3 regions of the Candidatus Protofrankia californiensis genome follow, and region 3 is predicted to be linked to each of the others. Evidence: riboswitches for the same ligand, from Rfam matches in the RefSeq annotation. Region 3 holds a riboswitch; each other region holds the start of a gene.
The links. A riboswitch is a leader RNA that binds a small molecule or an ion and turns the genes downstream of it on or off. The one in region 3 is predicted to bind S-adenosylmethionine.

Region 1 (7,162 bases), on a different contig from region 3:
GCGAGCCGCCGTGCAGGTCCAGCATCCGCCGCTGGCCGACCGACTCCAACGTGCGCAGCCGCTGCTGCCCGGCCGCGATCGTGGCGTCGTCCAGGCCGGCGATGAGCCGGTCGGCGTCGGCCCACGCCTGCGCGGCCGTGTCCCGGGTGATGACGTGGATGCGTAGGCCGAACCGCAGCCGCCGTCCCTGCGCCGCGGCCAGGTCGCGCACCCGGTCGATCTTCTCTGCGACGAGCGCCGGCGGTTCGCCCCAGGTCAGGTAGCTGTCGGCCTGCCGGGCCGCGACCGCCAGCGCCGCATCGGACGAGCCGCCCAGGTAGACCTCCGGGTACGGCACCGGCGGATCGCGCAGCAGGGCGCCCCGCAGGTCGTAGAACCTCCCGTGGTGGTCGAACTCGGCGCCGCTCCACAACCGGCGCACGATCTCGAGGAACTCCTCGGCCCGCGCGTACCGGGCGTCGTGGCCGAGCTGGTCGCCGTAGGCGTGCTGCTCGGCGCCGCTGCTGCCGGTGACGACGTTGAGCTGCAGCCGTCCGTCCGACAGTTGCTGGAAGGTTGCGGCCATGTGTGCGGCCAGTGCCGGCTCGACCAGGCCGGGACGGAACGCGACGAGGAACTTCAGCCGGCTGGTCTGCGCGATCAGCGCAGCCGTCACGACCCACGCGTCGGCGCAGTGCGCGCCGGTCGGCGTCAGCACCGCTTCATAGCCCAGCGAGTCGACGGCCTGCGCCAGCTGCGTGAGGTAGGTCAGTGACGCCGGCCGACCGGCGCGGGCGGGTGCCAGCACCCCGCCGATGCCCAGCCCGTGCACTCCGGAGGCCAGGTTGCGGCCGTCACCCCCGGTCGGCAGGAACCAGTGGTAGCGCGCGGTCACAATGCGGCCACGACCGGGCGTATGCGCAGGACGTGTGCGTTCATCACAATCATCCGCCGATCCGATCTTGTGTCATCCATGCCTGACGAAAACCGATTCGGCCGTCCGCCCGGCGGCCCCGCATTCCGCATGTAACGATCACGCATAATGATCACATGTAATGATCAAACAATGCCAAGTATATCGATAGGAAATAGACTTTGCCTGTGCCTCAGGGTACCTTCGAAGAAGGTCATGAGTGTCGGCAACAGGCCCTGGCTCGCTGACCGGCAACCTCCCGCGCGGCGGGTGCTCCAGGTGAGGCCGGCTGGGACGATCCCGGTTCCCCAGGCCCAGCCGTGGGATGGGGTCGGCCGGGCATCGATCGGCAGGAGGTGACGACACATGCAGCTGATCCCGGGTCCGCCTGCCGTCCACGCGCCCGAGCCGCGACGTGGTGTGGTCGGCCTGTTCCTGCGTCGGCACATCGATCTGTGCCGTGTCGCCGGCGCGCTCTGTCGTCCCTGACCCAATCGCTCCTGACTCAATCCGTCGCCCCTGACCCAACCGGTTTCGACGTGCCGTGATCGGCGAACCGATTACCACTCGTGCTGACACCGCCGCGCCACCGATCTGGAATCGCGGCCGCCTGAAAGGGACACCGGACGATGAGCAAGCCGATCAAGCCGATCCATCTCGCCGCTCATTTTCCAGGCGTCAACAACACCACGGTGTGGAGCGATCCTGCTGCGGGCAGCCACATCGAGTTCAGCTCATTCGTCCATTTTGCGCAGACGGCGGAACGCGGAAAGTTCGACTTTCTGTTCCTCGCCGAGGGGTTGCGGCTGCGCGAGCAGAACGGGCTGATCCACGACCTCGACGTGGTGGGCCGTCCGGACACCTTCACGGTGCTGGCCGCGCTCGCCGCGGTCACCGACCGGCTCGGCCTGGCCGGCACGATCAACTCCACGTTCAACGAGCCCTACGAGGTGGCGCGGCAGTTCGCCAGCCTCGATCACCTCTCAGGCGGCCGGGCGGCGTGGAACGTGGTCACCTCCTGGGACGCCTTCACCGGCGAGAACTTCCGCCGCGGCGGCTTCCTGCCCGAGCAGGCGCGTTACGAGCGGGCCAGGACGTTCCTGCGGACGGCGTGGGAGCTGTTCGACTCCTGGCGTGGTGACGAGATCGTCGCAGACAAGGACGGCGGGGTGTTCCTGCGCGATCCGCGCCCGGGTGCGTTCGCCCACCATGACGCGCATTTCGACATCGCCGGCCAGTTCAACGTCCCGCGCAGCCCGCAGGGGCGTCCCGTGATCTTCCAGGCCGGTGACTCCGACGGGGGACGGGAGTTCGCCGCCTCGAGCGCAGACGCGATCTTCGGCCGGCACGGCACCCTGGAGGCTGGGCAGGCGTTTTACGCCGACGTCAAGGGACGGCTGGCCCGGTACGGCCGTGCCCGTGACCAGCTGCTGATCCTGCCCGCGGCGACGTTCGTGCTCGGCGACACCGACGCCGAGGCGGCCGAGATCGCGCACGAGGTCCGGCTGCAGCAGGTCAGCGGCCAGACCGCGATCAAGTTCCTCGAGCAGCTGTGGAACCGTGACCTGTCCGGCTACGACCCGGACGGGCCGCTACCCTCCGTCGACCCCGATCCGGGGGAGAACACGATCGCCCGCGGCCGGGCCAGCGTGCGGATGTTCGGGGATCGGCTGGCCACCGCGAACGAATGGCGCCAGCTCGCCGAGGCGAAGAGCCTCTCCATCCGGGAACTGATCATCGAGGTCACCGGGAGGCAGACGTTCATCGGTTCCCCGGCGACGGTGGCTGGCGCGATCAACGACCTCGTGCAGGCCGACGCCAGTGACGGGTTCATCCTCGTCCCGCACATCACCCCGGGTGGGCTGGACGGGTTCGTTGACACCGTCGTACCGCTGCTGCAGGAACGCGGTGTGTTCCGCGCCGAGTACGAGGGCACCACGTTGCGCGAGCACCTCGGCCTCGCGCCATTTGCGTCCCTGTCCCCGCCCGTGTCCCTCGCACCACTCGACGTGCCGGGTCCGGCGGTGAAGGCGGTGTCGTGAAGTTTCTGGCCATCACACTGATCGTGCACGCCCCGGACCCGGTCACCGGCGCGCGGACGTCGACCACCGACCGGTTCCGCGAGGTGATCGACAACGCGTTACTGGCCGAGGAACTCGGCTTCGACGGCTTCGGGGTGGGGGAACGGCACGAGCGGCCGTTCATCTCCTCCTCCCCGCCGGTCGTGCTCAGCCACCTGGCCGCGCTCACCACCCGGCTCCGGCTGTTCACCGCGGTCACGACGCTGAGCCTGCTCGACCCGGTGCGGGCCTACGAGGACTACGCCACCCTCGATCACCTCTCCGGCGGCCGGCTGGAGCTGATCATCGGCAAGGGTAACGGCGCCGCCCAGCGGGGGCTGTTCCACGTCACCCCCGATGACCAGTGGGACCGCAACGCCGAGTCCTACGAGCTTTTCCGCCGGATCTGGCGGCAGGACAAGGTCACCGCCGACCCGCGGTTCCGGCCCGCGCTGCAGGACGCCGAGGTCTGGCCCCGGCCGCTGCAGCAACCGATCCGTGTCTGGCACGGCAGCGCCACCAGCAAGGAGTCGGTCGATCTGGCCGCCCGGTACGGTGACCCGCTGTTCTCGGCCAACGTCACCAACCCGATCGAGCCGTACGCCGAACTCGTTCACTACTACCGTGAGCGGTGGGCACACTACGGTCACGACCCGACCCTGGCGACGGTCGGCGCCGGTACGGCCGGTTACTATGCGCAGCGCAACTCCCAGGATGCCATCGCCGCCTACCGGCCGGTGTTCGACGGGCATCTGGCCTTCCAGAAGCGACTCGGTATGGAACCGGTGTTCCCGACGCTGGAGGACTTCGTCGAGCGCAGCTCCGCGCTGATCGGCAGCCCGCAGCAGGTCATCGAGAAGGTGCACCGCTACCACGAGCAGTTCGGGCACAGCGTGCTCCACCTGCACGCCGACGCCGGCGGCCTCACCGACGCCCAGCACCGCGCCAGCCTGGAACTGTTCCAGTCCGACATCGCCCCGGTGCTGCGCCGCGACATCCCGGACCCGCCCTGGCCGTGGGCGCCGGTGCTCGCCGAGCCATCCTCACCGACCGCAGGCGGGCCTGCGCCCGCCGCCGTCTAGAGGCCAAAGGCGGCGCGATCATGTTTTTCGCGCCGCCGGAGGCCCAAGTCCCTGGAACATTGAGAAGGACACCCGCCATGGTCACGACTCCGCTCGCCGTCCTGGACCTCATCCCGATCTCCTCCGGATCGACCGCGGTGCAGGCGCTGCGCAACAGCATCGATCTCGCCCAGCAGGCCGAGCGGTTCGGCTATGCCCGATACTGGTTCGCCGAACACCACCTCAACCCGGGCGTAGCCGGCACCTCACCCGCGGTCGTGCTGGCGTTGACGGCCTCGGCCACGTCGACGATCCGCATCGGCTCCGGCGCCGTCCAGCTCGGGCACCGCACCGCGTTGTCGACGGTGGAGGAGTTCGGGCTCATTGACGCCCTCCACCCCGGACGCCTTGACCTTGGCCTGGGCCGCTCCGGCGGACATCCGAGCGAGGTGAAGCGCGAGCCGGCCCTGCTCGGCGGCACGGCCGTCGTGAACGGACAGGCATCCAACGGGCTGCGCATCCCACCCCGGTTCTCCTTCGAGCACCTGCTCGGCTCGCCGCGCTTCGCATTGCAGAAGACGCTTCTGCAACCTCCCGGTGCGCAGCCACAGAACTACACTGAGCAGGTCGGCGACGTCCTCGCCCTGCTGGCCGGCACCTACCGCTCCGCCGAGGGCGAACAGGCCCATGTGGTCCCCGGGGAGGGTGCGCAGGTGCAGATCTGGATCCTCGGCAGCAGCGGCGGCGAGAGCGCGACCCTCGCCGGGGAGAAGGGGCTGCGGTTCGCCGCGAACTATCACGTCAGCCCGGCCACCGTCCTGGAGGCCGCCGAGGGCTACCGGGCCGCGTTCCGCCCGTCGGCCGAGCTCGAGCGGCCCTACGTCAGCGTCTCGGCCGACGTCGTCGTAGCCGAGGACGCGGCCACAGCGCGGGAGCTGGCCGCTGGTTACGGGCTGTGGGTGCGCAGCATCCGCACCGCCGAAGGGGCCATCCCGTTCCCGACTCCGGACGAGGCCCGCGGGCACCCGTGGAGCGATGCCGATCGCGAGCTGGTCGCCGACCGTGTCGAGACCCAGTTCGTCGGCTCGCCGGAGCAGGTCGCCGACCAGCTGGAGCAGCTGCGCGACGCCACCGGCGCCGACGAGATGATCATCACCACGATCACGCACGATCACGCCGACCGGGTCCGCTCCTACCAGCTGCTGGCCCAGGAGTGGCAGCGCCGTTGACCATCCGCGTCCATATTCACGCCCACGTCCCCGGCGGAGTCGCCGTCGGCGGGGTCGCCCTTGGCGGAGTTGCCGTCGAGGGCGGCGCATGAGCCACATCCACATTGGTCGGCAGCACCACCCGAGTCAGCAGCCCCCGCTGGACAACCCCGCCCGGTGGTCACTGACCGGGGCACACGCGCACCTCGCCGAGCGGCGCGGCAACGTGCTGCGCTACCCGGTCGACGTCTCCCCGTTCGTGGCGCTGCCCGAACACCCCGACGCCGCCGACTGGGATGACATCGCCGCCCTCGCAGGCCCGGGCGCGCTGGTCCCGCTCGCCGGGGTGTCGGTCCCGCCGCCGCGGGGGTGGGAGGTGGTGGCACGTGGCGCCGGGGTGCAGCTCGTCGACGACGGGGTCGCCGCCGCGCACGACGACGAAGCCGTTCGCCTTCAGGCATCGGACGTGCCGGAGATGCTAGCGCTGACCGCGTCCACCAAGCCCGGCCCGTTCCTGCCGCGGACGATCGAGATGGGCGCCTATCTCGGCATCCGCCGCGGCGGCGTGCTCGTGGCGATGGCCGGCGAGCGGCTGCACCCGCCCGGGTGGACCGAGATCAGCGCGGTCTGCACCGACGCTGCTTTTCGTGGCCAGGGGCTGGCGGCCCGGCTCGTGCTCGCGGTGGCCGCCGGCATCCGTGAGCGCGGCGAAACCCCGTTCCTGCACGCGATCGCGGACAACACCAACGCGATCCGGCTGTACACGTCGCTGGGATTCCGCCTCCGCCGCAGCGCGACCTTCCTCGCCGTACGCGTACCCTACAACCTACCCGATCCCGAGGACGTGCCAGTCACGTGAGCGGCACCCGTTTCGGACACTCTGCATCCTCGCCACGACCACGACCGTGCGACAGACCGACCGCCTCCGCGCGGTGAATACCTGTAGAGGACGAGCTGGGTTGTGCGACCGAGCGGGTCCACGATTTTGCTAGTGGTGCATGCGCATAACACCGCCGACGGCTGGCTACGCGGTGACTATGGCGACTGAGGAGAGGGGAGGCAGGCTGCGACGAACACGTGGAACGAGACCCGGGCCAAGCGACCTCCACGAGAGGACAGGGTCGAGGAGCACCGCGCCCGGATCGACGCCGAGGTACGCGCGTACCGGCTGAGGGAGATTCGCGAGGAGCAGGGTCTCACCCAGGTCGAGCTCGCGGATCGGGTTCGCGCTCCGCACCGATCAGTGGGGTCGTGGTTATGACGCCGAAACCGTCCGGCTCCTGTACCGGCTTGGTTTCGGTGAGCTGGACATGCATGGATTTCGTCCTCGTCCTCGTCCTCGGCACCTGGCGTGACTTCATCGTCCATTCCATCCTCGAAGACGAATGGATACCCTAGCACGGCACGGATACAGTCAACCAGAGTCCCGTCGCAATCCTGATCGGTTCGAGCAGCAGCGAGCCCAAGCAGTAATTCCGATAGACTGCCGAACTTTCCTGTTTATAATCAAATGAAGGGAATCATCCCACTTTTCCGGTCCAAGCCCATACTCTGAACTGTTGTTATACCGCTGAACGCGTATCTTCGCCTAGCCGATCTATAGCCCGGCGTATCCCTTGAGCGATGTCGAGGAAGGCTGCATCGCGGTCTTTCCACTGCGTCACAGGCCTCGCATCTCGCGGGAGAGCTTGATAGGAATCAAAAATGCTTCCCTGCCAGTCCACAGCACGCAGGAGTACGGGGATTAGGCAGGCGTCGCCCGTTGCGTGGCGTTCAACTGCACGCACCGCTTCAATCCCGACGCAGTAGTCCGATGCCATGAAGTCTGGACTCAGCAAAAAGAGAATCACCTCAGCTCTGTCAAGCTGATCGTCGATCTTCTTGCGCCAATCCATCCCTGCTACGATTTCCCGATCGTGCCATTCTCGAATTATCTTTGCG
Region 2 (11,980 bases), on a different contig from region 3:
CCGCGCCGTTGATCCTGGTGACGTTGCAGGGGGCGGCCCGCACGGGTCGCCGGGTGCTGCTCGGCTATGTCGACCAGCAGGGGACGCCCAGCGACCGGGTGATACGTCCGGTGACCGTCGAAGGCGGCTGGGTTACGGCCTGGGACCAGCGCGCCACGGCGACCCGGCGGTTTGCATTACACCGCGTGACCGGCGTCCTCGACGTGGAGGACGTGCTCCCGGGTGGTGAGTTCGCCGGTTACGCCTGGCCCTACGAGATGGGTGGCGCGGGCGGTTTCAGGGGTGGTCTCGGGGCCGACTTCGGCGGCAGGCCGGTGAGCGCGGACCCTGCCGGTGTGGACGCTGCCGGCGCCGACGGGTCGATGTCAGTGCCCGACCAGGCATCCCTGGAGACAATCGACGCGGAGGATGTTTCCGACGTGCCCTGACAGCAGGTGGGTTCACCTTTTCCTGATGATCGGATTTCCCGATGATCGGATTCCTTGGTGACCGGGTCGTCGGGACGGTGCTCCGGTGGGTGTCGTCGGGCCTGCGTCGAGACCGTCGACGAACATGGGAGAATCGGCGGACGCACTCCATTTCCGGTTGATGCGACTTTATGAAATTTCGTGCTGGAAGCCCTCGGACGCCTCGGAAACCTCGGAAGGGCGGTGAGAAGTGGCCGACGGTCCGTTGATCGTCCAGTCGGACAAGACCCTGCTGCTGGAAGTCGATCATCCGCTGGCCGGCGACGCGCGAGCCGTGATCGCGCCGTTCGCGGAGCTGGAACGTTCACCCGAGCATGTACACACCTACCGGATCACCCCGTTGGCGTTGTGGAATGCCCGGGCCGCCGGTCACGACGCCGAACAGGTCGTCGACGCGCTCGTCCGCTTCTCCCGCTACGCGGTCCCCCACGCGCTGCTCGTCGACATTGCCGACACCATGGACCGCTACGGCCGACTGCGGCTGGAGAACGATCCGGTGCACGGCCTGGTGCTGCGGACCGTCGACCGCGCGGTGCTCACCGAGGTCGTCCGGTCGAAGAAGGTCGCGCCGCTGCTCGGGCAGCGCATCGACGACGACTCGGTCGCGGTGCACCCGTCCGAGCGGGGACGACTCAAACAGGCGCTGCTCAAGATCGGCTGGCCGGCCGAGGACCTCGCCGGTTACGTCGACGGTGAGGCGCACCCGATCGAACTGCGCCAGGACGGCTGGGAGCTGCGCAGCTACCAGAAGGGCGCGGTGGCGGGCTTCTGGGAGGGCGGCTCGGGCGTCGTGGTGCTGCCCAGCGGCGCCGGCAAGACCATTGTCGGGGCTGCCGCCATGGCGCACGCCCGCGCCACGACCCTGATCCTGGTCACCAACACCGTTGCCGGCCGCCAGTGGCGTTCGGAGCTGCTCAAGCGCACGTCGCTCACCGAGGACGAGATCGGTGAGTACTCGGGTGAACGTAAGGAGATCCGGCCCGTCACCATCGCCACCTACCAGGTGATGACAGCCCGACGCAAGGGTGAGTACCTGCACCTGGAGCTGTTCGGCGCCCGCGACTGGGGTCTGATCGTCTATGACGAGGTGCATCTGCTGCCGGCGCCGGTCTTCCGGATGACCGCCGACATCCAGTCCCGCCGCCGGCTCGGCCTGACCGCGACCCTGGTGCGCGAGGACGGCCGGGAGGGCGACGTCTTCTCGCTGATCGGCCCCAAGCGGTATGACGCTCCCTGGCGGGAGATCGAGGCTCAGGGCTGGATCGCGCCGGCCGAGTGCACCGAGGTGCGGGTGACTCTCACCGAGGACGAACGGATGGCCTACGCGGTTGCCGAGGCCGAGGAGCGGTACCGCATGTGCGCCACCGCCTACAGCAAGCGGGCGGTGGTGCGCCGCCTCGTGCAGCGGCACGCCGACGATCAGGTGCTCGTCATCGGCGCCTACCTCGACCAGCTCGACCAGCTCGGCGAGCTGCTCGACGCCCCGGTCATCCAGGGGTCGACCCGCAACCGGGAGCGTGAGCGCCTGTTCGAGGCGTTCCGGACCGGACAGATCAGGACCCTGGTCGTCTCCAAGGTCGCGAACGTGTCGATCGACCTGCCGGAGGCGGGGGTCGCCATCCAGGTCAGCGGCACGTTCGGGTCACGCCAGGAGGAGGCGCAGCGACTCGGGCGGGTGCTGCGTCCGAAGGCGGACGGCCGGGGAGCGCATTTCTACACCGTGGTCTCCCGGGACACGATCGACCAGGAGTATGCCGCACACCGCCAGCGCTTCCTCACCGAGCAGGGATACGTCTACACGATCGTGGACGCTGACGACATCCCCGACCCCGCATAACCGGACCCAACCTGACATAACCGCCACTTTCGGCATAACAGTTACTTTTAGGTCAGCATGAACGGATTGAATCCGATTAACTACCCTGGGCGTGGAGGATCCACGAGGCTGGCCGGGACGATCGTGCAGGCCACCGGGCTGGTCACCGTCAGCTCCTCGTCCCCGGTCGCGGATCCCGCCGGTACGTAGGCGCCGTCGACGAGCCTGTAGGCGTCGATGCGTGGGCCGTCCGGATCGACCAGCCAGCAGCTGGGCACGCCGTGGTCGCGGTAGAGGTCGAACTTGAGCGTCCGGTCATAGCGGCGGTTGCCGACTTCGGCGACCTCGACGATCAGCAGTGGCAGGCTGGTGATCCGCTGGGGACGGTCGTCGTCGCCGGCGGCGGCCACGATGATGTCGGGGACGACCTCGCTGCGGGGCTCGATCCGGACGCTGACATCACGGGTGTGGACGCGCATGTCGGACGGGGTGGCCTCGACGAGCAGCCGGACCAGGCGTTTGGTCACCCGGGTTTCCAGCGGCGTCGGCCATGGACGGATCACGAACATTCCGTCTATGAGCTCGAAGCGGGGGTCGAGAGCGAGCTCGTCGAGGTCTGTCACGGTGAGCGGCGGAGCGGGCAGCATCAGGGTGGGACGGTGCGACCGTGCCGCGGAGCCGGGAGAGGGCACGCCAGTAATGGTGCCTTGTGGCCCGGAGACTGTCTAAATATTCTTCACCGCGATGTTCTTCACCGCGGCCACGCACGGCCACGGGTCCGATCCCCGGCGTGCCGGTCGCAGCTGTTGCCGAGGCGTCAGCCGAGGCCACGGGAGTCCTGCTTGAGGGCGGTGTCTATGGTGAGCGCGGAGGCGACCACCAGGCTGCGCAGCGGATCCGTCAGCGGGCGGTGGATCTGGACCACGTAGTTGTCGGCGGTGGTGAACAAGGTGCGGGCCAGGCCCTCCCATGTTTTCGTCACCCGGGCTATCTCGCTACCGGTGTGGTCGACGATCGAGAAATTCCACGCCCGCCAGTTCTCCATCTTGATCATTCCGATGGATGCCCCATCGGCCTCCAACGCGAAGCGGATCTTTCCGAAGACGTTCTGCTGGACGATCCGGCCGATCTCGAATCCGTCCGGCCGAGTGATGATCACACGTGATTTGAAGATTTTCGCCGGTCGAGTGAGGACGAGATGGGCCACCCCGGCGCTGTCGCGCACCTCGAGCCGGTGGGTGAAGAACTGGTCGAGCGAGCTGACGAACCGTATCGCTTTCTTGAGGGCGCTCTGGCCGACCTCGACGACCGAACCGATCTGGTTGCCGGACTGGTCGAACACAGCATATTCGTTCGTCAGTTCGATGAGTTTGGTCTTCTGGTTGACCACGAGGACCGATTCGGTGAAGAGCGTCCCGCCGCCACCGTGAACGGGCTGCACGCCGGCGCGTTCGGAAACCTGGCGCTGGATGCGATCCGGCGTGTGGTTGGTCTGCACCGATGCATTTTGGTAGCCCTGTGGAGTTCCCCAGCCCTGCGCAGGTGCTGCTCCATCCGGTGACCCCGACTGGGTGTCACGGACCTGTTCGGTCCAGCCGGCGCCGTCCCAGTAACGGAAGCCGTGCTGGCCGGACGGGTCGGCGTACCAGCCGGCCGGCGGCGTGGCCTGGGTCATCTCGTGCACACTCCCGGTCATGGTGCGGCTCACGGCTCACCGTGGACCCGCGGTGGTGGCGGTAACCCCACCGGAATCGACGCTTCACGAGAGTATGCCTGACATGGTCGGTAAACCGCTGTGACTACCACTGGTATCGCATGCACGACAAATCATGCCCATGACAGCTCATGACAAAGGGGGCGGTCCCACATTCGGGACCGCCCCCTTCTTGCCTTGCGTTCTGGTTGTGAACCTCAGAAGCGGACCTCAGAAGTCCATGTCCCCGCCGCCGCCGGGCACGGCCGGGGCCGGGTTCTTCTCCGGCTTGTCGGCGATGACGGCCTCGGTGGTGAGGAACAGGCCGGCGATCGACGCGGCGTTCTGCAGCGCCGAGCGGGTGACCTTGGCCGGGTCGATGATGCCGGTGGCGATCAGGTCGACGTACTCGCCGGTGGCCGCGTTCAGGCCGTGGCCGGCGGGCAGGTGGCGGACCTTGTCGACCACGACGCCACCTTCGAGACCGCTGTTGTAGGCGATCTGCTTGATCGGCGCTTCGAGGGCGAGGCGGACGATGTTCGCCCCGGTGGCCTCGTCACCGGCGAGGTCGAGCTTCTCGAAGGCGGTGACCGAGGCCTGGAGCAGCGCGACGCCACCACCGGCGACGATGCCCTCCTCGACCGCGGCTTTCGCGTTCGAGACGGCGTCCTCGATGCGGTGCTTCTTCTCCTTGAGCTCGACCTCGGTCGCGGCACCGACCTTGATGACCGCGACGCCACCGGCGAGCTTGGCCAGCCGCTCCTGCAGCTTCTCGCGGTCGTAGTCGGAGTCCGACTTCTCGATCTCGGAGCGGATCTGGCTGACCCGACCGGCGATCTGGTCGGGGTCACCCGCACCCTCGACGATCGTGGTCTCGTCCTTGGTGACGACGAACTTGCGGGCCTTGCCGAGCAGGTCGAGCGTGGTGCTCTCCAGCTTGAGGCCGACGTCCTCGGAGATGACCTGGCCACCGGTGAGGATGGCGATGTCGCCGAGCAGGGCCTTGCGACGGTCACCGAAGCCGGGGGCCTTCACCGCGACGCTCTTGAAGGTGCCACGGATCTTGTTGACGACCAGGGTGGCCAGGGCCTCGCCCTCGACGTCCTCGGCGATGATGGCCAGCGACTTGCCGGCCTGCATGACCTTCTCCAGGAGCGGGAGCAGGTCCTTGACCGCCGAGATCTTGCTGTTGACGATGAGGATGTACGGGTCGTCGAGGACGGCTTCCTGACGGTCGGCGTCGGTGACGAAGTACGGCGAGATGTAGCCCTTGTCGAAGCGCATACCCTCGGTGAGCTCAAGCTCGAGCCCGAAGGTGTTGCTCTCCTCGACGGTGACGACACCCTCCTTGCCGACCTTGTCCAGCGCCTCGGCGATCAGCGCGCCGATCGCGGGGTCGCCTGCGGAGATGGACGCGGTGGAGGCGATCTGCTCCTTGGTCTCGACCTCCTTGGCCTGCTTGGAGAGCTCCTCCGAGACGCGCTCGACCGCGATCTCGATGCCCTTCTTCAGGCCCAGCGGGTTGGCGCCGGCCGCCACGTTGCGCAGACCCTCGCGGACCAGCGCTTGGGCGAGGATCGTCGCGGTGGTGGTGCCGTCACCCGCGACGTCGTTCGTCTTCTTCGCGACTTCCTTGACGAGTTCCGCGCCGATCTTCTCGTACGGGTCCTCGAGCTCGATCTCCTTGGCGATGCTCACGCCGTCGTTGGTGATCGTGGGGACGCCCCACTTCTTCTCCAGAACGACGTTGCGGCCCTTCGGGCCGAGTGTGACCTTTACGGCGTCGGCCAGCTGGTTCATGCCGCGCTCCAGGCCGCGCCGTGCCTCCTCATCGAAGGCAATGATCTTCGGCATGGTGTCGTGGTCCTCCCAGGGGAATGGCTGTTCAATGGCCTGGCCAAGACGACGCCCGCGACGGACGGCCTTGCAGCCTCGTCGCTCAGCCCTGGCACTCGCAGCAGGTGAGTGCCAGCTCCTGTTTAGCACTCGAGATGGGTGAGTGCAAGCTCGCCCCCCGTCGTGGTGCACGGCCGAGAGGCCCACCGCAGGTCGGGCCGTCTGCTGTCATCCGGCCCGTGAACCACCGGTGAACCCCTGGTTTGCCGTGCCCTGGAGCGGTGGTGAGGGCGTGGTCGTCCCGGCATGTCATGATGTTGGTCGTGGGCGACCGGGCGCCGGTATCCTTGAACAGGAAGAGGGGGTGGCCCGTGCATTTCGCCCGGATCACCGTGAACCCGGCCCAGATGGGCGGTGTGTCGTGCCTGCGCGGCTTGCCCATCCCGGTAGCGACCGTCGTCGGTACGATCGCCGATGGGATGGCCGTCGGCGAAATCACCTCCGAGCTTCCCGATCTCACCGCCGAGGACGTGCGCGAAGCCTTGTTGTTCGCCGCCGAGGCCGTACGTGAGCAGCAGCTCCCTTTGCTGGCCGGAGCGTGAGGTTCCTCCTCGACAACAACCTGTCCCAACGCCTCGCCGAAGGTCTGCGCGGTGTGGGTAACGACGTGGTCCATGTTCGTGACCTGGCCCTGGGCTCGGCAGACGACGAGACGGTACTTGCCTTTGCCCGCGACGACGACCGCGTTCTCATCTCGGCAGACACGGATTTCGGCGGGATTCTCGCTCGATCCGGTATGGACCGGCCTTCGGTGATTCTCTTCCGTCGTGACGGGGGTCGCCGGCCATCCGAGCAACTCGGCTTGCTGATCGCTAATCTCGGTCAGCTTGTCGCTGCCCTAGACCGTCGAGGAGCATAACCGGTTCGGTAACGGGACCTCCAGCGAGCGAACCGTTTCGGCGTCGTCATTTGTCTACCTTCATTTCAAGAACCTGCAGGTCGCTTCGGCGCAGCCGTTCGGGGCGTTTGACGAGGCGCTGCCGGCGGACAACGGAATCCGGGTACGAGGTTGGGCGATCGACCCGGATACGAATGCCCCGATCCAGGTGTACGTGTACGTGGACGGGACCGCCGGCTACGCGACGACGGCCGACGTGTCGCGTCCTGACGTGGACAACGCCTTTCACCGCGGGGTGAACCACGGGTTCGACTTCATTGTGCCGGTCGGCGCTGGCACGCACACGGTGTGCGCATATGGGATCAACTTCGGCGGCGGGAACAACCCCCAGCTGGGTTGCAGGTCTGTCCAGGTCTGAGGTGACAGGAGTTGTCCGGGTCGTCCATGGGGGGCGGCCCGGACGACTGATATCCCGACCGGTGGCCAAGTAACGGGCGGGATGTCGGTCGGGCCCCGGCCAAAGGTGGCGCGATCATTGTTTTCGCGCCGCCGGAGGTGTCGTTGTGAGGCGTTGTTCAGTCGCCGAGGCCGGCGGTTTCGAAGGCGGCCAGTGACGGGCGGATGGTCGCGGTTGGCTTGCCCGTCGACACCAGTGGGTCGAGGGTCTTCAGCCCGTCCCCGGTGTTGAAGATGACGGTCTCGGCGTCGGGGTCGAGCAGTCCCTCGCGCAGCAGCCGCCGCAGGCAGGCGACGGTGACGCCGCCCGCGGTCTCGCCGAAAACGCCCTCGGTCCGGGCCAGCAGGCGAATTCCCTCGACGATCTCGGGATCGGTGACGTCGGTGATCGCACCGCCGGTCCGCCGTGCCACGTCGAGGGCGTACGGGCCGTCCGCGGGGTTACCGATTGACAGCGACTTGGCGATGGTGGACGGCTTCATCGGCGCGACCGTGTCCACCCCGCGGGCGAAGGCTGCTGCGACCGGGTTGCAGCCCTGCGCCTGCGCGCCGAAAACCCGGTACGGGGTCGGCTCCACCAGGCCGAGACGGCCGAGTTCACCGAAAGCCTTGTCAATCTTGGTCAGCAGCGACCCGGACGCGATCGGCACCACGACCTGCTCCGGCAGTCGCCAGCCGAGCTGCTCGGCGACCTCGTAGCCGAGTGTCTTGGAACCCTCGGCGTAGAACGGCCGGACGTTGACGTTGACGAACGCCCACTCGTACTCACCGGACAGCTCACTGCACAGGCGGTTCACGTCGTCGTAGTTGCCGTCGATCGCGACCAGCGTGCCGCCGTAGACGGCGGTCGACACGGTCTTGCCGTCCTCGAGATCGTGCGGGATCAGTACCACTGAGCGAAGTCCGGCGGAGGCGGCGTGTGCCGCCACCGACTGGGCCAGGTTGCCGGTGGACGCGCAGGCGACCGTGGTGTAGCCGTGTTCGCGCGCGGCCGACAGCGCCACCGACACGACCCTGTCCTTGAACGAGTGGGTGGGGTTCGCGCTGTCGTCCTTGACCCACAGCGTCCGCATTCCGAGCTCGGCGGCGAGGCGGGCGGCCGGGCGCAACGGCGTCCAGCCCGCTCCGAGGGACACCCGGCGTGCGGGGTCGTGGCCGGCGGGCAGCAGCCCGACATAGCGCCACAGATTGGTGGGACCGGCTTCGATGGATGCCCGGGTAACCCGGCGCAGCGCGGACTCGTCGTAGGCAATCTCCAGCGGGGCGAAACACTCGATACAGACGTGCGTCGGCGAGAGCGCATAGGTGGCACCGCAGTAACGACACGACAGGGATACCGCGGGATTGACGACGTCAGGGTTGATCGTTGCGAGGCGCTCGGGAGCGACTGTCATCTGTGAAACTCCTCATCTTTCCCGAGAGCCGGATGCATCTCAGGACGGAATTAGCACCTGCCGCGCACTGATGCGGGTGGTTGCCGGGGCTTCACTGGGCCGGTCCCTCTGCCCCTCTGGATGAGCCGTATGCGGTTGTCCTTCCGTACTGTAGTCGTGTGCGGCCTGACGTGCACCGTTGGTTCAAGCATAGGACGTATTACGGGCATGACTTCTCGCCCGGGGAACTGCTGGCCCGTAAGGTGGGTCCGATCAGCGTGGTACTGCCCGCGCTGAACGAGGCGGCCACCGTCGGTGAGATCGTTGCGGCGGTTCGCCGTGATCTCGTGGCCGCGGTACCCCTCGTCGACGAGATCGTCGTCATCGACCCCGGCTCGGTCGACGCGACCGCGTCCGAGGCGGCCGCCGCGGGTGCCGCGGTGTTCGCCGAGGAGCGGATCCTCACCGGCTACGGGCGTGTCGCCGGCAAGGGCGAGGCCCTGTGGAAGTCCTTGTACGCCACGTCCGGGGACATCGTGGTCTTCGTCGACGCCGACCTGGAGGACTTCGACGCGAGCCTGGTCACCGGGTTGCTCGGGCCGCTGCTGACCGAGGACGCGGTGTCCTACGTCAAAGCGTCCTATGACCGGCCGCTGGCGAAGGGGCTGCTGCCCGGCGGTGGTGGACGGGTCACCGAACTCGTCGCGCGTCCCCTGCTCAACCTGCACTGGCCGCAGCTTGCCGGGCTGGTGCAGCCGCTTGCCGGAGAGTTCGCCGGCCGACGGGCCCTGCTGGAGCAGCTCCCGTTCGTCTCCGGCTACGGTATCGAGTTCGCCCAGGTCGTGGACGTGTTCTCACTCGCCGGGGTGGACGCTCTCGCGCAGGTCGAGGTCGGCCGCAAGGTCCATCGCCACCAGTCCGACGAGGCTCTCGGGCGGATGGCCGCGGAGATCATCCATGCGGCGTGGGCACGGTTGGACATCCACGGTGGCGCTCTCGGTGGGACGCTGACCCAGTTCGGCCGCAGTGACGGCGGGTTGCAACCGCATACCCATCAGGTGGAGGTGCAGGAGCGCCCACCGATGATCACCATTCCGGAGTACGCCGCCCGCTACGCCCATCTGCGCTGCGGCCCGACGGAAAGCACCTGACCGCGGTCCCGCCACACCAGGTGGTCCACACCGGGCAGGTGAGTTGCAACCGGTGACGGCTCGACGCCGGAACGCGGCAGGAGCATGGACACCCGCACCACCCGACCCGCCACGAACAGTACGAACAGGAGGACATCGCCGATGAGCGTCCGGGTCGTCTATACCGATCTCGATGGGACCATGGTGGGGCCGTACGGATGCTTCTTCCGAGCTGAAGATCACTCCACCACATTGGACCCGGCTCGTGCCCTGATCGATCTGCACCAGGCCGGCATCGCGCTGGTCCTGGTCAGCGGACGGACGCGTCCCCAGCTCACCGAGGCTGCCTCGATCTTCGGTGCGGACGGGTTCATCGCCGAACTCGGCGCCATCGTCGGCTGGGACCACGGGCGCAGCAGCCAGATCTTGCGCGGAGCCATGCCCGCGACGTTCGACCGGATACCCGACGAGCTGATCACGGCGTTGCTCGCGCGGCATCCGGGACGCCTGGAGGCGCACCGCTCCTGGCTCCGCGGCCGTGAGGTCGACATCATGCTGCGGGGCAACATCGACGTGGCCGAGGTCGACGCGTGGCTCGTCGCGGAAGGCTTCGGCTGGCTGACCATGCGCGACAACGGCATCATCGCGCGGGCCACCATGCCCGATCTGGATGATGTTCCGCACGTCTATCACCTGGTGCCGGACGGTGTCAGCAAGGGGGCCGCGGTGGCCTTCGACCTGGCCCGCCGGGGGCTCCGCCCGGATCAGGCGATCGCGATCGGGGATTCCGCCAGTGACCTTGTCATGGCCGAGCACGTCGGTCGCATGCACCTTGTCGCGAACGCGTTGCGGCACACGGACCTGGTCGACCTGCTGCCCGGTTACGACAACGTCGTCGTGGAGGACGGCACGCTCGGCGCCGGGTGGGCGAGCGCGGTGCGCTCGGTCCTGCCCGCGGTGCGGCCCGCTGCCGTCTGACTCCCGTGCAGCCCGGCAGGAGCACGTGGATGGAGCACGTGGACACCGACCATGAGGAGAAAGACGACGGCCGCGATCACGTAGGAGTTTCCGATCACGAGCTGCCAGCCGTGCCACTGGTATTCGCGATCGTCCTCGTTCGGTAACCACCACAGCGGGGAGAGGACGAGCAGCGTGAAACCGCCCAGCGCCGCGAGACGTCCCCCACGTGGCCGTTGTGGACCCACCAGTGCGGCCAGTGCCGGCAGCGTCCACAGCCAGTGGTGCGTCCAGGAGATCGGTGACACGAGCAGGCCGGTGATGCCGCAGGCCGACCAGCCCAGCAACGGTTCGTTCCGGCGGCCGGCCGCCACCGCGACCCCGAGGCCGGCGATGGCGATGCTCAGCACGACCATGCGATACCAGATCGTGTCGTGCACGGCATGCCCGGCGAGCCGGGTCAGCACACCGGCGATCGACTGGTTGCCCGCGTACGGGATCCCGCCGACATGTGTGGGGTCGAGCGCGAGCCGCGTCCAGAAGCGCGTCGAATCCGACGGCGCGACGAGTGCGGCTCCGGTTGAGCATGCGGCGAACGCGGCAGCGGCGACGCCGGCGTCGCGTCGCCGTCCCGTGCAGAGCAGGTACGGGATGAAGATCAATGGGGTGAGTTTCACCGCCCCGGCAATGCCGATCAGCCCACCATGGGGCAACAGCCCGATGCGGCGGCGTAGGTCGAGTACGATCAGCAAGGTCAGCGGGATGTTGATCTGACCGTATGCGAGATTGCTCCGGACCGGTTCCATGAGCAGAACGCCCATGGCAATGGCCATGAGCGGCAGCGGCCGGGCCATGAGCCCGTCCAGGCGTGCCGCCGTCAGCACCTGGCGGGTGAGTTCGGCCAGGCAGGCCAGCAGGATCACGCCCCACACGACCTGCGCAGCGGTTTTCGGCAGGACGGCGAGCGGACCGAACAGGACGGCGGCGAACGGCGGATAGGTGAAGGGCAGGCCCGTCCCGGGCATCACCTGGTCGTACAGCGGCAGATCATGCAGGAACGCACTGCCACCCAGCCGGTAGACCGCCAGGTCGATCCTGGTCCCGAGCGCAAGCAGGACGACCAGCACGAGAAGTACGGCCCCGAGCGACCCCGCGGCTGCCATGCTGGCTCGACAGCGCATGTCGGCCCAACAGCGGCGCCTGTCGGCGCGCTCCCGCGGCCCTGGACAAGTCGTCCGCGCCGTTTGTCCGGTCACTACTTCTGCCCCTGGCTCTTTCGACACCGGCTGAACAGGGTCACACCGGCCGAACAGGTCATCGGTGCCAGCATGGGTCAGGTGCCAGCACAGGTTAT
Region 3 (8,890 bases):
ATCGACGCCTTGGACGGCGTGCACCGGCCCAGTGCGGGTGCGGTACGACACAGACAGCCCGCGGACCGCGAGCAGGCTTGCGCCGGTGTCGTTGTGGTCGTCGGTGGGGATGCCGCTGTGACCATCGGTGGCGGTGTCACCGTGGCTGTCGGTGAGTCCGTGGCCGCCGGTCAAGCCGTGACTGTCGGTGAGGTGGTTTGTCATCGCTGTTTAGCCCATTCTCCGTCCAGTGCCCGGGCGATGCGGTTGGTCGCCAGCACCGTCGCCGCCACGGTCAGGCCGGGCAGCGTCGACAGCCACCACGCGTTGGCCAGGTAGTTACGGCCGTCGGAGACGAGCGTGCCCCACTCCGGCGCGGGCGGTGCGGCGCCGTAGCCGAGGAAGCTCAGTGAGGACACCGCCAGCACCGCGGTGCCGAAATCGAGCGTCGCCAGCACGATGACCGGCCCCATCGCGTTCGGCAGCACGTGCCGTCCGAGCACGCTGTACCAGCGCGCGCCCGACGAACGCGCGGCCTCGACGAAGACGGCTTGGCGCACCCTGAGCACCTCGGCACGCATGACCCGGGCGAAACTGGCCACGCTGGCGATCCCCACCGCGACGGCGACCTTCACCGTGCCGTATCCCAGCGCGGTCACCAGCGCCAGCGACAGGAACAGGGCCGGGATGGACAGCAGCACGTCGACGAAGCGCATCAGCACGTCCTCGACCCAGCGGCCGACGAATCCGGCGACCAGCCCGAGGGCGCCACCGACGGCGAACGCGACCGTGACGGCGATCAGCGTCGCCTTCAGCGACAGCGCCACGCCGTGCACGACCCGGGAGTAGGTGTCGCGGCCCAGTTCGTCACTGCCGAACCAGTGGTGGACGCCGGGCGGCTGGAAGTTGTCGGCCGGAACCCCCAACAGCGGGTCGCGCGCGGTGAACAGCGTCGGCCAGAACGCGGCCAGGACCACCAGCACCACCACGACGAGCGACAGCACCAGCCCGGGGCGGCTCAGGAAGAACCGCAGCAGCCGCCGCACGTCGACGCCCAGCCGTGGGCCCGGCGCCGGCGGCGTCGCTGCGGCCTGCGGCTCGAGCCCGGCCTGCGTGGCCGGCTCGGTGACCAGTGACCGGCTCACGCGGGACTCCTTCGCACGCTCACGCGGGACTCCTTCGCGCGGTGGCGGCTACCACGATCCGCGGGTCCAGCAGCGGGTAGACCAGGTCGACGATCAGGTTGACCAGCACGAAGACCAGCGCGCCGAAGACGACGACCCCCTGCACGACCGGGATGTCCTGTACGGTGACCGCGCCGGCGGTGACCCGGCCGAGGCCGTTGCGGGCGAAGACGGTCTCGATCACGACGGCGTTGGCCATCAGCTGCCCGGCCAGCAGACCGATGACCGTCAGCGCCGGCAGGGAGGCGTTACGCAATGCGTGGCTGAGGTGGATGCGGACCCGTCCGGCGCCCTTGGCCCGGGCCGTCTGCACATACGGCTCGTCCAGTGCGGTGAACAGGCTCTTGGCCAGCACCTGCGCGACCAGCGCGCCGGTGGGTATCGCCAGGGTGACCGCCGGCAGGATCAGGCCGTGCAGCCCGTCGTTGCCGAAGGCCGGAAACATCCGCACCCGGAAGGAGAGCAGCTGGACCAGCATCAACCCGACCCAGAACGTCGGTATCGACACCCCCAGTGACGGCAGCGACAGCAGCAGCTGCCGCAGCCAGCGCTGCGAGGTGTAGGTCGCGACCAGTGCCAGCCCGCCGCCGAAGAGCGCCGCGAGCAGCAGCGCCGCGCCGGTGAGCTGCAGCGTCTGCGGCAGGGCGTCGCCGATCACGGAGGTCACCGACCGGCCGGTGGACACCGAGTCACCGAAGTCGCCGTGCAGCGCCTTGCTCAGGTAGTCGACGTACTGCACCAGCACCGGCTTGTCGAACCCGTACTGCTTCTTCAGCTCCGCAAGCCGCGCCGGGTCGATGGAGGAGGAATCCATCCCGGCGCCGGCCATCGCCGAGACCGGGTCGCCGGGCAGGTAGTCCAGCACCAGGAACGACAGCGTGTAGGCCGCCCACAGCACGCCGGCTGCCTGCGCAGGATGTCGGGGTCGGCACGGGTCAGGTTGCCCCACAGCACATCGAAGTCACCCGACCTCAGTGCACCCAGCTTCGGTATCGCGTCGAAGTTGTCCTTGAACGTCTTCGCGTCCGGACTGATCTGCCAGCTCTCCGCGAGCCACGGCACGATCTCGCCCGTCTTGGGATCCTGGTCGGTCAACGAGTCGACGATCTGCCGCAGCGAGTAGATCGTGTCGTTGCTGCCCACCTGCTGCGGGTCCACGCATCCCATGTCCGAACCCACCGCGCACGATGACGCCGACCTGCACGGCGCCAGGACTGCTGAGGTCGGAGGGCGCATGATGTTGAGAGGCGCACCGCGCCCTGGCAACAGGGGCCAGTCGCGTGAGGACCGCCGCGCCCAACGGCGAGCGGGTCCGGTATCAGCTCAGGGGCTGGTAGCTACAACACAGACAGCTGGTTACTCGCTGCAGGTCGATGTGCCGGCGTGAGAAGGTCGCCGGGGTACGGCACGGCGAAACAGCGCAGGCACGGCCATGCGACTGCTGCACGCTGGCTTCCTCCTACAACCAAGGCACACGCCTGCGCGACTGGTTCGTCGCACCGGGCTCTCATCCGGAGCGCCCGACCGCGGACGAGGGTTGCCGGCCAGCAAGCCAGAGCTTGACGCTGACGCTCGGCGCCTGAAGCTACCCGTCCGCGGATTATCCGTCAATATCGATTGACAAGGTAGAGAAACAGCCGGGCACCTCCAGCTGCCGAGGATGAAGTCCCCCGCGCTCGAAGGACGAGAAGACCGTGATCGGGACTGCGCACATCTGCCGTCCCCTGCCCTCCCCACTGTCTCCTCCAGCAACCCGGGAACCTGGGCCTCCGGCGACGGGAGAAGCATGATCCCGTCACCTTTGGCCCTTTGACCGGGACCACAGCGCCGTCAGACCACGACAAGGCCGAGCGCGGGGTCCAACTTGTGTAGATCGTGCGGATCAGAGGTGACAACCGTGGCCCGAAGCTTCCGTGCCAGTAACACGACATGAGCATCAACGACATCACTCGCCCCTGATGCCGCCAGCAGCAATCCGATACGGACAGCAATCTCCTCCGACAAGGACTCGACACGCACCGCGCCTGTTCGGACCAGCCTCATGACGGCATGCTGATGCGGCGATCCCCGCCAGACCTGGGCGAAGACTCCCGCCGGCATATGCGCAGCCACCCTCGCGCCGACCAGATCCGCGGCTAGTGCGAGCATCCGGACGTCTCGACGCTCCAGCGCGATGAGCGCGCCCGCATCAAGGACGACCGTTCTCACGCAGCCCCGGCCACATCAATATCGCCAGCTTCCAGCACCAATCGCGCCCAGCCACGCGCGGCATCGTCCAACCCGGCAGCCTCTTCGATCATCTGGTCCAGGATCTCCTGAGCCTGCGCCCAGTCCGGCTCGGCAGCAGCCAGACCGGCGAAGTAGGCCGACACCGACTCCACCTGGCCTGCGTCGGCAGCCCGCTGCGCCTTCGCCGCGATCTCTTCCGGGACACTGATAGTGATCCGCCTGAAGCTCATAAACCAAGCATAAATCATGTGCACAGCCATGCGCGGATGACGTCCTCACCCACGGTCCGGATCCTGTCGGACTTGAGGTTCTTCGGGCCTCCGAACGCGCGAGAAGATCCATGATCGCGCCCTCTTTGGCCAACTGGAACCCGAGTCCGGGCGGCGGCCTACACGCCTGCCTGCCGGACGGAGGTCGCGAACTCGGGGGTGATGACGATCATGCGTCGAACATCAGGGTGGCCGCGTCCCGACCTGACGCCGCCGTGGGCGGCGCCGCGGGCACGGGTTCCGGGAAGTCGACGTGGCGTCTGCGCCAGGTCGTCACCACCGGCCGCAGCACCGCTGCGAGGTCGGCGATCTCGGGCATGGAGATGAGCAGGGTGCCGGCGCCCGTCATTTCCGGCATCTGACACCCCGTCCCCGCCATGAGTCTGTTGAAGAGCACATTCCACTGATCGCGTCAGGTGATCGCGTCAGGCCAGCATAGCGACGATCGCGTCAGAATATGAAGAAATTACTGATAACCCGAGTTATCAGTAACAAGGATGTCAGATTCTGCCTCCCACGTCCTACTGTGATCGCGTCCGGGCGGCTCGGGGGGCCGCTCGGACCTCGCCCGCCGGGCCCGAACCCGTCGGCACCCCCGAAACCGTTGCCATCGGACGGCGGCCTGCGTCGTCCGTCATGTATGTCTCGACGGCCCCACCCCGGGCCGAGAAGGGGTGCCCAGAATGGCCGAGACGGACGCCGGTACGGACCGCGCTGTATGAACTGCTCTTCGACGAGCTCGACCGGACGGGGCAGCTGGCCTCGTCATCGATCTGGTGTTGGCCGCGTTCGACGGCACCGAGCCGCTGAACCGTGTACTTGGTGGGTCCACCCAGCCGCGTGACGAACCGGTCCGGGCACGCCCGGCGGCGGGCTCCGTCCCCGGCGTGTTCCTGAAGTCCATCTCCGCACGAGGTTTCCGCGGCGTCGGCCCGGCCGCGACGCTCCCGCTGCACCCCGGCCCCGGTCTCACCCTCGTCACCGGCCGGAACGGATCCGGCAAGTCCAGCTTCGCCGAGGCCGCCGAAATCGCGCTGACCGGCAAGAACGAGCGGGTGCTGCGGGGCGCGGTCTGGCGGGACGGTTGGCGCAACCTCCACGGTGTCGAAGCACCGAGAATCGAGCTGGAGCTGACCGCCGAGGGATCCGCCCGGCCACTGACCGTGGTGCGTTCGTGGTCCGGGCCGGACGACGACCTCCACGCCGCGACGACTACCGTGCGCACGCCCGGCCAGTTGCCGCGCCCGCTCGCCGACATGCCGTAGCAGCAGGCACTCGACGTCAGCCGGCCGTTCCTCGCCTACACCGAGCTGAGCAGGCTCGTCACCGGTACGAGCAGCAAGGTGTTCGACGCGCTGGACCCGATCGCCGGTGAACGACACCCGGACGCTGGTTGCGAAGCTGAGCGAGACGCTATGATCACGCCGAAGTACCTCGACGCCGCCGACCGCCTCCTGCGGGAACGAGTCCCCGGCACCGCCGGTCTGTGGCCGCGTGCCTGCGTGTGGCTGATGCGGCTGGCCCTGGAGGCGGCTTTGCGCGACCTGTGGATCCGCGAACACCCAGCGGTCGCGTCAACGACCATACGAGCGCAGCTGCTGAGCCTCCATCACATCCTCGACGCCCAGACCGTGGCCCGAGCCGAACATCTCTGGGCCTGCCTGTCCCGCGCCGGTCATCATCACCCGTACGAGCTCTCCCCCACCGCAGCAGAGCTACGTCGCTGGCACGAGGACGTCCACGCCATCGTGTGCGTCTTCGCCCGGATCCCGGACGCCGGCGGTACCCCGCCGTCCACCGGGCACTCATGACCGTCGTCCCGGACACCCGGGCAGCCGACTGAACAGACGAAGGTCACGGGACACCCTCCGCACGCACGTGCGGAGGACGGGGCTAGCCGATCCAGGTGACCCGGAGCACGGTGATGGTGATCCATCTCTCTTCGACGCTGTACGTCAGCAGCCCGTACCCGAAGACCGCACGCCGCAGTTCGGTGCGCTTGTCGTAAGTGCCGTGCCGGTACGGATCGTCGGCCAGCCGGTTGAGGAGCGCGTTGAGCTCGCGGCGCCCCTCGGCGGGTAGGGTGTCACGCTGTTGCTCGGCGTAGGTGACCCAGCGGATCGTGTATCTGGCCATTGGTGATCTCCGGGTCCCCCTGCGGGTACGAAATGGTCGCTCCGAACACGGTGGGATCCCCGGCCTCGATGCGTCGGCGGTCCGCGAGGGCACCGGCTTCGACCTCTGGGTTGGCCGTGAGCACTGCCTGCCCCCACCACTTGTCGACTACTGCGGCGATCGGGTCGAGGTCGAGGGTGTCATCGGCCTCTGCCAGCGCGATCCGCAGCTCCGCCACGAACACGTCGCGGTCGTCCGGACGGAGCGCGTCACGGATCGCGGGTCCGTTCTTCTCGATGCGGTTGCGGACTCCATAGATCGGGATGGTGTCGGCCATGCGATCCATTGTCCTTACAGCCCACATCCTCGACAACGACGACAGCGCGTGGCGTGGCTGTCGGCTCGGCGCCCGTAGCTCGCGGGGAGGCGAGCCATGGTAGTGGTGACGCATGCGCGCGTAGAAGCTGGCCCTAGTTGCGGCTCTGTGGTAATCGCGCGCACGTGGCGGTCAACACGGGGAACCGTCCGAACCCTCCGGAGGAGGTCGTCCCGGAGAGTCATTTCTCGGGTGGTTTAAGGGACTGAACAATGGCGTAACTCACCCGTGACATTCTGTGCGGGGAGAGACGCGCCTGATGAGTACGACAACCACGGATGATCGTGCTGAACCGGTCGGCGATGCGCCCGCTGCGGGCGTGGTCGTGGACGAGGCGTTGGCGACGAGCCTGGTCAAGCAGGCCCGTGCGCAGGATCTGTCACTGATCGACCCGGGCGGACTGTTCGGGATGCTGACAAAGATGGTCCTGGAGCAGGCGCTCGCCGGCGAGCCAGACGACCATCTCGGCTATGATGCGGTGAAACTGCCGGTCAGGGTCGCGTCCCGCCCGAGCCGCGCCAGGCTCGCGACCACAGCCGCAGGTGACAGATCCTTGCAACCGGCCGTCGTACTCATGCCTGCCGGCGAGCTCCCGGACCTCCGCGACCTTCAGGTCCCACACCGCGACGAGCCGCGAACCCACATCTGACACCACATACACGCTATGACGCCCGGCCGGTCCGGCAGACGGCGGAACGGTACAAGCCCCGTGGAACGTGATAATCTACGCTATTCACAATGCACATGCGGAACTACTCCTGGTGCCAGGCGAGAGCAAGCGCTTCGCTGACGACAAATACTGCGAACATCTCGATAGCCAGATCTTTTTTGCCGCCGGCGTACAGAGAAAGCGCGGCCAAGCCAAACAGCGCGAGCTTCAGGAGCGGCAGCCATGGAACGCTCAGGCGGCCACTTGCATTGGGGGCTGCCCACATGGCCCAGATAACGATAATCAGGGCGGGCGCGCCAATTCCTGCTAGCAGTTTTACGAATAGATTGGTATCGAGGTGGAATCCCCAATAGGCGAACGCAGCCAGCATGGCCAGCTCTAGCATGAAAGCTACAAGGAGGTTGAGCGATTTTAAAATATTCATCGAGGTCATTATACAATATGGCGGTCTCGTGTGGTATCAAACCCTTCGTGCCATGGCGACACATGACCTGCCAGCAGATCGTTGCATACTTTGAACCGGTGCTCCTGAGGCCTGCTGTTCGCGGGGATCGGCGCGAGCGCCGGTCAACATAACGCGTTCTTTGCATCACCACGCTCGTCCAGCGTGAGGAGCAGCTGGCTGCCGGGGCTGACCGAGGACCGCGTGGTGGCGTGTGCGTTCCTCGCCGGTTGTTCTGGTGCTGTCGTGTCAGTTGGCAGCGGCAGTGGCACTCGCCGCCGCCAGTGTGAGACACAGCGGGCGGTAGACGATCGTGTCGAGTCGAACGAACCGTTCGGACGGGTCCGGTAAGCCGAGGACCCGTGTTGCGGCCCGTCCGCCGAGGACGCCGCGAGCTGCCAGCCCGGCGGCGATCATCCAACGCGCCGTTCGTGGGCCACGTCCTTGCCCACCCGCGCCTGCGAGCAACGCCGCGGCTGAGATCGCTACGCCAGCCATCACGAAGCATGCCTCCGGGCCGGGGGTCTCGTCATTGCCGACGACGGCATCGGCCAACTCTTCGCGGGTCCGCATCGGCCATGAGGACCCCAGACCCCAGGCCGCATGAACGGCTCCGATACCGGCAAGACCAGCGGCGCCAAGCAGCGCTACGAACTTCATGGACACAATCGTAGTCATCGAGGGACGCCCCGCCGATTCTCCGAGGCCCTTGCCCCACCGTATCCCCGGCCTGAATCCGCCGGCATCGCCCGCGTCGACACTTGGATCGACGCGGGCGAACCCGTCGTCATTCTCTGCGATTCCGAATGGCGCATGGTGACTTTCTCCGAGCTGGCGCCCGCCAATCACGCATCTCGAAACGCATGGTCATCAGCAGGTCCGGCTGGCACCGGGCGCCTGACACCGGGATCGGCGCTCGGAAAAGCGAGGTGCGGTGGTGTGGCTCGCCATCCGTTATTGCTGTGCCCACCAGACCTGGAGGTCGACATCGTGGCCGAGGTCGACCTCCAGTGTGTGGTACGCCCCGAGGGCTACCATACGGTCGTCGTTCGGGTGGAACGGCCGGGTGGGGTGGCCACCGATGACGGGTCCGAGCAAGTCGATCATTAGCTTCCGCAGATGGGTCGAGGTTCGCCCGGGACCGGTGCTGACAGCGATGTCGAGGGAATCGGTCCGGGTGGCACGGGCTGGAGACCGGCGTGGCGTAGCTCGGCCGTGGAACGGGGGTAACGGAAAAAGACCCGTGAAAACAGGTTCCTCGCCGCAGTCTACCCGACTTCGTGGGAGCCGGGGGTGATATTCTTCCGGACCACCCCCTTATTGCAAGAACACTCGCCCCGAGGTGTGCCCCACTGCAAGGCCCGTTTGCGTAGCCAGTGCCATCCGCTCGTCGTCCACGCGCTCCGGCCGGGCCGTGCCCGCCCCGATGCCGCCGCATTGCTTGTCGTATTGCCAGGCTGTACAGTCAGATACATGAAGCCGATGATTGACATTGACATTGTGAGAGCTTGGTTGGGCCACGGCCGTTGTTACGTGTATAGTATTCATTAAATATCACTCATCGTCATCGCATATAAGCGCATAGTAAAACCGCGTAGCCCCACCTTCCGTCACGATCGAAACGTA

Region 1: it holds a riboswitch for S-adenosylmethionine, as region 3 does, so the genes downstream of both, DD1DGNOD_RS31030 (putative leader peptide) here and DD1DGNOD_RS31025 (putative leader peptide) in region 3, are expected to answer to the same signal.
Region 2: it holds a riboswitch for S-adenosylmethionine, as region 3 does, so the genes downstream of both, thrC (threonine synthase) here and DD1DGNOD_RS31025 (putative leader peptide) in region 3, are expected to answer to the same signal.

Annotation. Positions count from the first base shown of each region.
Region 1 covers NZ_CAAAFT010000041.1:420-7,581, forward strand. Annotated here, with positions in the region: gene DD1DGNOD_RS02130 (LLM class flavin-dependent oxidoreductase) at 1-874, opposite strand, end outside; SAM riboswitch class IV at 1,105-1,207, shown strand; gene DD1DGNOD_RS31030 (putative leader peptide) at 1,259-1,381, shown strand; gene DD1DGNOD_RS02135 (NtaA/DmoA family FMN-dependent monooxygenase) at 1,522-2,934, shown strand; gene DD1DGNOD_RS02140 (LLM class flavin-dependent oxidoreductase) at 2,931-4,034, shown strand; gene DD1DGNOD_RS02145 (LLM class flavin-dependent oxidoreductase) at 4,112-5,242, shown strand; gene DD1DGNOD_RS02150 (GNAT family N-acetyltransferase) at 5,331-6,080, shown strand; partial or broken gene DD1DGNOD_RS27675 (toll/interleukin-1 receptor domain-containing protein) at 6,784-7,162, opposite strand, start outside.
Region 2 covers NZ_CAAAFT010000491.1:1,718-13,697, reverse strand. Annotated here, with positions in the region: partial or broken gene DD1DGNOD_RS25670 (WYL domain-containing protein) at 1-428, shown strand, start outside; gene DD1DGNOD_RS25665 (DNA repair helicase XPB) at 658-2,304, shown strand; gene DD1DGNOD_RS25660 (Uma2 family endonuclease) at 2,385-2,975, opposite strand; gene DD1DGNOD_RS25655 (phospholipid scramblase-related protein) at 3,101-3,958, opposite strand; gene groL (chaperonin GroEL) at 4,208-5,830, opposite strand; gene DD1DGNOD_RS25645 (DUF433 domain-containing protein) at 6,184-6,414, shown strand; gene DD1DGNOD_RS25640 (DUF5615 family PIN-like protein) at 6,411-6,731, shown strand; gene DD1DGNOD_RS25635 (hypothetical protein) at 6,931-7,128, shown strand; gene thrC (threonine synthase) at 7,286-8,560, opposite strand; SAM riboswitch class I at 8,570-8,687, opposite strand; gene DD1DGNOD_RS25625 (glucosyl-3-phosphoglycerate synthase) at 8,719-9,690, shown strand; gene DD1DGNOD_RS25620 (HAD family hydrolase) at 9,832-10,647, shown strand; gene DD1DGNOD_RS25615 (glycosyltransferase 87 family protein) at 10,551-11,789, opposite strand.
Region 3 covers NZ_CAAAFT010000040.1:226-9,115, reverse strand. Annotated here, with positions in the region: partial or broken gene DD1DGNOD_RS30655 (ATP-binding cassette domain-containing protein) at 1-111, opposite strand, end outside; gene DD1DGNOD_RS02115 (ABC transporter permease) at 201-1,124, opposite strand; gene DD1DGNOD_RS02110 (ABC transporter permease) at 1,144-2,061, opposite strand; partial or broken gene DD1DGNOD_RS28605 (ABC transporter substrate-binding protein) at 2,136-2,399, opposite strand; gene DD1DGNOD_RS31025 (putative leader peptide) at 2,482-2,610, opposite strand; SAM riboswitch class IV at 2,633-2,743, opposite strand; gene DD1DGNOD_RS02100 (PIN domain-containing protein) at 2,994-3,371, opposite strand; gene DD1DGNOD_RS02095 (hypothetical protein) at 3,368-3,652, opposite strand; gene DD1DGNOD_RS02090 (hypothetical protein) at 3,831-4,019, opposite strand; gene DD1DGNOD_RS02085 (AAA family ATPase) at 4,438-4,926, shown strand; gene DD1DGNOD_RS02080 (hypothetical protein) at 5,077-5,472, shown strand; gene DD1DGNOD_RS02075 (hypothetical protein) at 5,555-5,797, opposite strand; gene DD1DGNOD_RS02070 (DUF6247 family protein) at 5,748-6,113, opposite strand; gene DD1DGNOD_RS02065 (hypothetical protein) at 6,412-6,801, shown strand; gene DD1DGNOD_RS02060 (YrdB family protein) at 6,905-7,255, opposite strand; gene DD1DGNOD_RS02055 (DUF3995 domain-containing protein) at 7,514-7,924, opposite strand; gene DD1DGNOD_RS27670 (hypothetical protein) at 8,219-8,371, opposite strand.